2 regions of the Pseudomonas mohnii genome follow, and region 1 is predicted to be linked to the other one. Evidence: riboswitches for the same ligand, from Rfam matches in the RefSeq annotation. Region 1 holds a riboswitch; the other holds the start of a gene.
What was found. A riboswitch is a leader RNA that binds a small molecule or an ion and turns the genes downstream of it on or off. The one in region 1 is predicted to bind cobalamin.
Positions count from the first base shown of each region.

Region 1 (4,253 bases):
TGCGCAAGCCCGAGGCAAAGATCCGGTGGTTGCCGGTGGCGCGGTCCACTTCCCAGATCGCCGCGCGGCCTTCTTCCTTGTCCAGGCCGTTTTCGGCAACGTTGCTGTTCGAGCCCACCGTGACATACAGCTTGCTGCCGTCGTTGCTGGCGATGACGTTTTTGGTCCAATGGTGATTCAGCGTGCCGCCGGGCAGGTCGAGTACTTTGATCGGTTGCGACTTGATCGCTGTATCGCCGTTTTCATAGTGAAAACGCAGCAATCGATCGGTGTCGGCGATGTACAGGTCATTGCCGACCAGCGCCATGCCGAAAGGGGAGTTCAGGTTTTCCAGAAACACCGTGCGGGTTTCCGCGATGCCGTCGTGGTCCTGGTCGCGCAGCAGGGTGATGCGATTGGCGCTCGGCACGCCCGCACCGGCGCGCCCCATGACTTTCTTCATGATCCAGCCGCGTATGCCTGTTCCGTCATCGGGTTTGGGCGGTGCATTGGTTTCGGCCACCAGCACGTCGCCGTTGGGCAGCACATAGAGCCAGCGCGGGTGGTCGAGGTTCTCGGCGAACGCGGCTACTTGGGTGCCGGCAGCGGCGACGGGTTTGGCGCCCTCCGGCCAGCCGATCGCCGGGGCGATGTTTACCGTCGGAATCAACGTCTTGTTGGGTTCTGGGAGCCTGGGTGACGGGCCGGTGCCGTCGGCGACTTGCAGGCTGGAGGTTTCACCGCAAGCGGCGAGTCCTCCGGCGAGCGCGATAGCGAGTACGAGTTGGGGCTTGCGCATACTGATCTTCCCTATGAATGCAGTGACCTGATCAGTAGAGAAGTTACGTTGCACGATGGTTCAACCGTTAGCCGCGAGCTTCCTTGAACAGCACGGCTATGCCGGGATGATAGTGACCTCCTTCGTTGTGCAACTTGCGGTAGGCGTAGGGGAAATACCAGGCGACGGCGCAGGTGTGCTCCTTTTGCAGGTCGTCGACCATGTCCTGCAATTCTTCCGGGGTGGCGCCATGCTGGGTTTTCTGCGGTGCCACAAACAGGCAGCCGAGTCTCAGGTCGCTGGCGTAACTGATGCGTTTGGCTTCGCTGGTGATATCGAGCAGGGCCTGGGTCAGGTTCAGGCTGTTCACCCGTGGCCAGCGTTGTGTGGCTTGAATCCAGGCGCGTGCTTCGGGTGTGGCGATAAACAGGTCGGCACGACCGTTGCGTTCGCCTTCATCGATTTGTTTGCGGGTGGGCGATTGTTGCAGGGTAACCATTTCAGCCATCCAGGCAGCGGCGGAAAGCAGGCCGAGATTGGCTTTTTCGTCGAGCCAGTAAGGCGTTTCGTTATCGCCGCGTACGGCATTGTAGCGGTCGATACAGTCAAACCAGCGCTCCAGCACCGGGCGCAGGAATTCCAGTTGCGGATTGCTGATGATCATGCCTTGCATGGGGCTCACCCTTGTTATTTTGATGTGGGGTTGTGGCTCTTTGATATCACTGCTTGAAGTGTGGCACAAGATTGGCGTCAGTTTATTGATTAACGGCAGTTATTCGCGCGCGTACCCCGTCTTCAATTGACGCTCCACCCCCAACCCTCTAACCTTCGCGGCTTGTTTCAGGTGCTCTGTGACTTGGGTCGACAGAGTGAAACAGGGAAGCCGGTGAGCAGGTCCTTCAATGCGTGAAGGCCTTCGATCCCGGCGCTGCCCCCGCAACGGTAAATGAGTGAAAGCTGCGCCTTGAGCCACTGCGTCGTCATCGATGTGGGAAGGCGCGCAGTCAGGCCAACGCCGCTCATGAGCCCGGAGACCGGCCTGATCCATCCAAGCGGCATCACGGTGGGCGATGCCAGGCTTCTTGCCGTCTGTTCTTGTGCCTGCCCGCCGTTATCCTGCCTCAACGGAGAGCTCTCCCATGACTGATACCCCGGATCGTGACGAACGTCACCTGGCGCGCATGTTGCGCAAAAAAGCCGTAATCGATGAACGCATCGCCAACTCCCCGAATGAATGCGGCCTGCTGCTGGTGCTGACCGGCAACGGCAAGGGCAAGAGCAGCTCGGCGTTCGGCATGCTGGCCCGCTCGATGGGCCATGGCATGCAGTGCGGTGTGGTGCAGTTCATCAAGGGGCGCAACAGCACGGGTGAAGAGCTGTTCTTCCGGCGCTTCCCGGAACAGGTGCGTTTTCATGTGATGGGCGAAGGCTTTACCTGGGAAACCCAGGATCGTCAGCGCGACATCGCCGCCGCCGAAGCCGCGTGGGAAGTGTCCCGTGAGTTGCTGCGCGATCCATCCATCGGCCTGGTGGTGCTGGATGAGTTGAACATCGCCCTCAAGCACGGTTACCTCGATCTGGATCGGGTGCTCAGTGACTTGCAGGCTCGCCCGCCAATGCAGCACGTGGTGGTCACTGGTCGTGGCGCCAAGCCTGAGATGATCGATCTGGCCGACACCGTCACTGAAATGGGCATGATCAAGCACGCCTTCCAGGCCGGTATCAAGGCGCAGAAAGGCGTCGAGTTGTGAGTCGCACGTTATGAATAGCCCTCGTCAATGCCCGGCCGTACTGATTGCCGCGCCGGCCTCCGGTCAGGGCAAGACCACCGTCACCGCCGCGCTGGCCCGTTTGCATCGCAATCAGGGACGCAAGGTTCGTGTGTTCAAATGTGGCCCGGACTTTCTCGATCCGATGATTCTGGAGCGCGCCAGCGGTGCGCCGGTGTATCAGCTGGACATGTGGATGGTCGGCGAGCAGGAGAGTCGGCGTCTGTTGTGGGAGGCCGCAGGCGAAGCGGACCTTATCCTCATCGAAGGTGTCATGGGGCTGTTCGATGGCACGCCGTCCAGTGCTGACCTGGCGCGGCACTTCGGTGTGCCGGTGCTGGGTGTGATCGACGGCACCGCCATGGCCCAGACCTTTGGTGCCCTGGCCCTGGGGCTGGCGCGCTATCAACCTGACTTGCCGTTTGCCGGTGTCCTGGCCAACCGCGTGGGCACCCTGCGTCACGCGCAGTTGCTTGAAGGCAGCCTGACCGAAGGCCTGCGTTGGTATGGCGCGTTGTCCCGCGAAACCGCCATCGAATTGCCGAGTCGTCACCTTGGCCTGGTGCAGGCCAGTGAGTTGAACGATCTCGATCTTCGCCTCGATGCGGCGGCCGAAGCCTTGGCTGGCAGTTGCGAGGTGGCGCTTCCGCCGGCCGTGGAATTCGCAGCCCCGGATGTGATCGCCGCCGAACCCTTACTGGCGGGTGTGCGCATTGCCGTGGCCCGTGATGAAGCGTTTGCCTTTACCTATGGCGCCAGCCTGGATTTGCTGCGGGCCATGGGCGCCGAGTTGTCGTTCTTTTCACCGATGCGTGACACTCGGCTACCCGAGGCAGACAGCCTCTATCTGCCGGGCGGTTACCCAGAATTGCATCATGTGGCGTTGTCGCAAAACACCTCGATGCTGAACGCGATCCGCGCGCACCACGAGGCGGGCAAACCCTTGCTCGCCGAATGTGGCGGCATGTTGTATTTGCTCGATTCGCTCACCGATGTCGACGGTACGCGTGCAGAATTGGTCGGCCTGCTGGCCGGGGATGCGGTGATGCAAAAGCGTCTGGCGGCGCTGGCGCTGCAGGCTGTCGAATTGCCCGAAGGTTCCCTGCGTGGGCATACCTATCATCATTCGCTGACCACCACCGGGCTCGTGCCGATTGCCCGTGGCTTGAGCCCCAATGGCGGTCGCGGGGCGGAGGCGGTTTATCGTGAGGGGCGGATGACAGCCTCTTATGTGCATTTCTATTTTCCGTCGAATCCGCACGCGATTGCCGCACTGTTTTTACCCGACCTTGAGGCTGCCTTCGCGGGCACACTCGCTGCCACTGTGGGCGGTGTGACACCTGAAGAAACGTGGTCTTCTGCAGGCGCTGGCTTGCCAGCGAAGAGGCCATGACCGACAACGCCTTTTCCAACGCCGAACGCGCAGCGGTCTATCGGGCCATCGGTGAACGTCGCGACATGCGTCACTTCAGCGGTGGCACGGTCGAGCCCGAATTGCTGCGGCGGTTGCTCGAAGCCGCGCACCAGGCGCCGAGTGTTGGCTTGATGCAGCCCTGGCGGTTCATCCGTATCAGCGATCGAACCTTGCGCGGGCAGATCGGGGAACTGGTGGAACAGGAGCGCATTCGCACCGCCGAAGCCCTTGGCGAACGCACTGACGAATTCATGCAGCTCAAGGTCGAAGGCATCAATGATTGCGCCGAGGTGTTGGTGGCGGCGCTGATGGA
Region 1 is NZ_FNRV01000001.1:1,678,413-1,682,665, reverse strand. Features, by position in the region: gene BLV61_RS07910 (PQQ-dependent sugar dehydrogenase) at 1-778, opposite strand, end outside; gene BLV61_RS07905 (hypothetical protein) at 846-1,430, opposite strand; cobalamin riboswitch at 1,583-1,814, shown strand; gene cobO (cob(I)yrinic acid a,c-diamide adenosyltransferase) at 1,897-2,508, shown strand; gene BLV61_RS07895 (cobyrinic acid a,c-diamide synthase CobB) at 2,519-3,919, shown strand; gene bluB (5,6-dimethylbenzimidazole synthase) at 3,916-4,253, shown strand, end outside.

Region 2 (4,253 bases), 1.1 Mb from region 1:
GGTAATCGTCAGGCAACTGCTGGGCCGCTTCGGCGAGCAGCGCCAGGCTGGAATCGCCGCTGCACAGGATCACCAGCTCGGCGGGAGTTTGTCCAAGGTCGGCAATGTTGTCGTCCGACACGAAACCGCCGGGCTGGGTCCTGAGCAGGTGCATGGCTTATACGCTGAGCGCGGCGCGCAATTGCGTTTCGAGCAGCGCGGCGTCCAGCGCCTGGCCGATCAACACCAGACGTGTGGTGCGCGCTTCTTCGCGACCCCACTGACGGTCGAAGTGTTTGTCAAAACGAGTGCCCACGCCCTGGATCAAAAGGCGCATCGGTTTGTTCGGGATCGCCGCGAAGCCCTTGACCCGCAGGATGCTGTGCTCCACCACCAATTGCGTCAGCGCGTCCATCAGCAAGCTCTCGTCGGAGGCCGGCAGCTCGATGGAGATGGAGTCGAAAGCGTCGTGATCGTGGTCGTCGTGATCATCATCGTCGTGGTGATGATCGTGATGGCTGTGGCGGCTGTCGATGTGTTCTTCGGAACCGGCGCCCAGGCCGATCAGAACGTCCAGTGGCAGGCGACCGCTGCTGGCTTCAATGACTTTCACCGCAGGCGGCAACTCTTCAGCGACTTCCAGGCGCACGCGGGCCAGGTCTTCCGGGCTGATCAGGTCAGCCTTGTTGAGGATCACCAGGTCGGCACTGGACAACTGATCGGCGAACAGCTCGTGCAGCGGCGATTCGTGGTCCAGGTTCGGGTCAAGTTTGCGCTGGGCGTCCACCTGATCCGGGAACGCGGCGAAGGTGCCGGCGGCGACGGCCGGGCTATCGACCACGGTGATCACCGCGTCAACGGTGCAGGCGCTGCGGATTTCCGGCCACTGGAAGGCCTGGACCAGCGGCTTTGGCAGCGCCAGGCCGGAGGTTTCGATGAGGATATGGTCGAGATCGCCGCGACGGGCCACCAGTTCGCGCATCACCGGGAAGAACTCTTCCTGAACGGTGCAACACAGGCAGCCGTTGGCCAGTTCGTAGACGCGACCATTGGCTTCCTCTTCGGTACAGCCGATGGAGCACTGCTTGAGGATTTCACCGTCGATGCCCAGCTCGCCGAACTCGTTGACGATCACCGCGATGCGACGCCCTTGAGCGTTGTCGAGCATGTGCCGCAGCAAGGTGGTTTTGCCCGAGCCGAGGAAGCCGGTAACGATGGTGACGGGGAGTTTGGCCAGTGTTTTCATCGGATGCCCTTTGGCAAGGTGGCGGGCATACGGGACGAGTACCGGCAACGCTTGTGCGCCGGATGCGTTCGCCACCGGATCACCCCGCCCGGTTGTAGTGAGAATCTGTTCGAGGCAGGTCTCCTGGCTGACGGCGTGCCAGTCGCTTGACTGGCGTTGGCTGCGCCTTCCCGCGGGCTCAGGACCTGAGCGTGCAGTGGCGTGGCAGCGAACATCACCGTTCACAGTTGCGGGGGCAGCCGCGGCATCGACCGCGTTCCCTTCTTAGCTTCGGCAAACGCCGAAGAACCTCGAAAGCGCAAGGCTACGCATCGTATTGGGGCGGGTCAATGTTCATGCTGAGTTGTACAGCACCTGAACGCCGTCATCGCGAGCAAGCTCGCACCCGCAGGGATCGGACTCTCTGAGAAAAATGCGGTCAAATGTGGGTGCGAGCTTGCTCGCGATTGAAGCAACTCGGCCCCGAGTTGAGAACACTTGCCAATTGACGCCCCACCTCTGCCCATGCTCTCCTACACGCCTTGTTACGGGTGCCCTTCACAGGGTGAAACGGGAAACCGGTGAATCATGTGCTTTACTCTAAAGCCATGTCAGTCCGGTGCTGCCCCCGCAACGGTAAGCGAGCGAAGCGTCAGATCCACTGTGCCAGTGCGGCATGGGAAGGTGATGCTTGCAGGTTCAGGCGATAGCCAGCACCCCTCGTGAGCCCGGAGACCGGCCCGCAACACAAAGTGAACCTTACAATCACTGAATGACAAACCCGCGGTGGGCGGGCGCTGTTCGAACCTCTGCGCGCTCGCTCGTGCAGGGATTTGCATGCGCTCGCATTCCCCGCTGACAGAACTGAGGGAAGCGCCATGTCGATCATCAGCAGCACCGGCCACAGCACCACCACCAGCAGCACCACTACCCTGACTCAACGCCTGACCGCCGCCGTGTGTGCGTCGATCCTTGGTGCGTGCCTTGTGTATTTCGCCGGTTTCTCGCACATTGAGGCGGTTCACAACGCCGCTCACGATACCCGTCACAGCGCTGCCTTCCCGTGCCATTGAGACCTGTCGACATGATCAAGCGTATTGCGCAAACCGCGGGGTTCACGGGGCTGCTGGCCGCCCTGCTGCTGACCCTGCTGCAAAGCTTCTGGGTCGCTCCGTTGATTTTGCAGGCCGAAACCTACGAAAAATCCGAACCCGCTGCTGTTGAAGTCCACGAACACGCCCCTGGCGTCGCCGCCCACACCCACGATGCCGAAGCCTGGGAGCCGGAAAACGGCTGGCAGCGCGTGTTGTCGACCACCGGCGGCAATCTTGTGGTGGCTGTCGGCTTCGCCCTGATGCTCGCCGGCCTGTACACCTTGCGCGCGCCGACCAAAACCTCTCAGGGATTGCTCTGGGGGCTGGCCGGTTACGCGACCTTCGTGCTCGCGCCGACCCTTGGCCTGCCACCGGAACTGCCAGGCACCGCCGCTGCCGATCTGGCGCAACGGCAGACCTGGTGGATTGGCACCGCCGCTTCAACCGCAGTCGGCATCGCGCTGATCGCGTTCAGCCGTCACTGGCTGATGAAAGTCCTCGGTGCAGCCATCATTGCCGTCCCTCATGTGATTGGCGCGCCGCAGCCGGACGTGCACTCGATGCTGGCACCGCAAGCACTGGAAACCCAATTCAAAATCGCTTCGCAGCTGACCAATGTCGCGTTCTGGCTGGCCCTGGGCCTGATCAGCGCCTGGCTGTTCCGCCGCAAGAGCGATGGCCAATACCACGCATGACCGATACCGGCACAGCGCCGACCCTGGTGGTCGGCCTGGGCTGCCAACGGGGCTGCCCCGTCACCACGTTACGGGCGTTGATCGATCAGGCGTTGCAAGCGCACCAGATCGAACTGCATCAGATCAAGGCCCTGGCTAGTATCGATTTGAAGCGAGATGAGCCGGCCCTTGTCGAACTGGCCGAGCAACTCGCGCTGCCACTGACGTATTTCAGCAGCGAACAGTTGGCCAGCTATGAGCCACAACTCAGCCATCATTCGCAGATCGCCTTCGAGCGAACCGGCTGCTACGGCATCGCGGAAAGTGCCGCCCTGGCCTTGACCGAACAGTTAACCCATTCGCCGGCCAAACTACTGATTAAGCGGCAAAAATATGCCCAGGCCACCTTCGCATTGGCCTGCTCGACGTAAAATCCTCGATAATCCGCGCTTTCGATCATGAGCAATCTTCATCTGCTGCCTTGCCCAGCCCCTTTTTCCCACAGGAATCGACGATGACCGTCTACTTCATAGGCGCAGGTCCTGGCGACCCCGAGCTGATCACCGTCAAAGGCCAGCGGCTGATTCGCAGCTGCCCGGTGATCATCTATGCCGGTTCGCTGGTGCCCGCCGCAGTACTGCAGGGGCATTGCGCCGAGCAGGTGGTCAACAGCGCCGAACTGCATCTGGAACAGATTATCGACCTAATCAAGACCGCCGACGCCAAGGGCCAGGACGTGGCTCGCGTGCATTCTGGCGACCCGAGCCTGTATGGCGCCATCGGCGAGCAGATTCGCTACCTGCGCGAACTCGGCATTGCCTTTGAAATCATTCCCGGGGTCACCGCTACGGCCGCCTGCGCAGCGCTTTTGGGGGCGGAGCTGACCCTGCCCGACGTCTCACAGAGTGTGATCCTGACCCGATACGCGGACAAAACCGTGATGCCGGCCGGCGAGGAATTAGGCAGCCTGGCGCAACATGGAGCCACCATGGCGATTCACCTGGGGGTCAATCATCTGGAAAAGATTCTGGCCGAATTGCTGCCGCATTACGGCGCGGATTGCCCGATCGCGGTGATTCACCGAGCGACCTGGCCGGATCAGGATTGGGTGGTGGGTACGCTGGAAGACATTGCCGGGAAGGTTCAGGCCAAGGGGTTTCGGCGCACGGCATTGATTCTGGTGGGACGGGTGCTGGGCAGTGACCATTTCAGCGAGTCGTCGCTGTATCGCGCAGGGCATGCGCATCTCTATCGACCTTGAACCCTGCTGAATCCTGTGGC
Region 2 is NZ_FNRV01000001.1:577,088-581,340, forward strand. Features, by position in the region: gene cobN (cobaltochelatase subunit CobN) at 1-154, opposite strand, end outside; gene cobW (cobalamin biosynthesis protein CobW) at 158-1,225, opposite strand; cobalamin riboswitch at 1,322-1,533, opposite strand; cobalamin riboswitch at 1,737-1,962, shown strand; gene BLV61_RS02525 (CbtB domain-containing protein) at 2,083-2,277, shown strand; gene BLV61_RS02530 (CbtA family protein) at 2,289-2,993, shown strand; gene BLV61_RS02535 (cobalamin biosynthesis protein) at 2,990-3,403, shown strand; gene cobM (precorrin-4 C(11)-methyltransferase) at 3,487-4,233, shown strand.
Region 2: linked by a shared signal. The riboswitch ahead of BLV61_RS02525 (CbtB domain-containing protein) and the one ahead of cobO (cob(I)yrinic acid a,c-diamide adenosyltransferase) in region 1 are both predicted to bind cobalamin.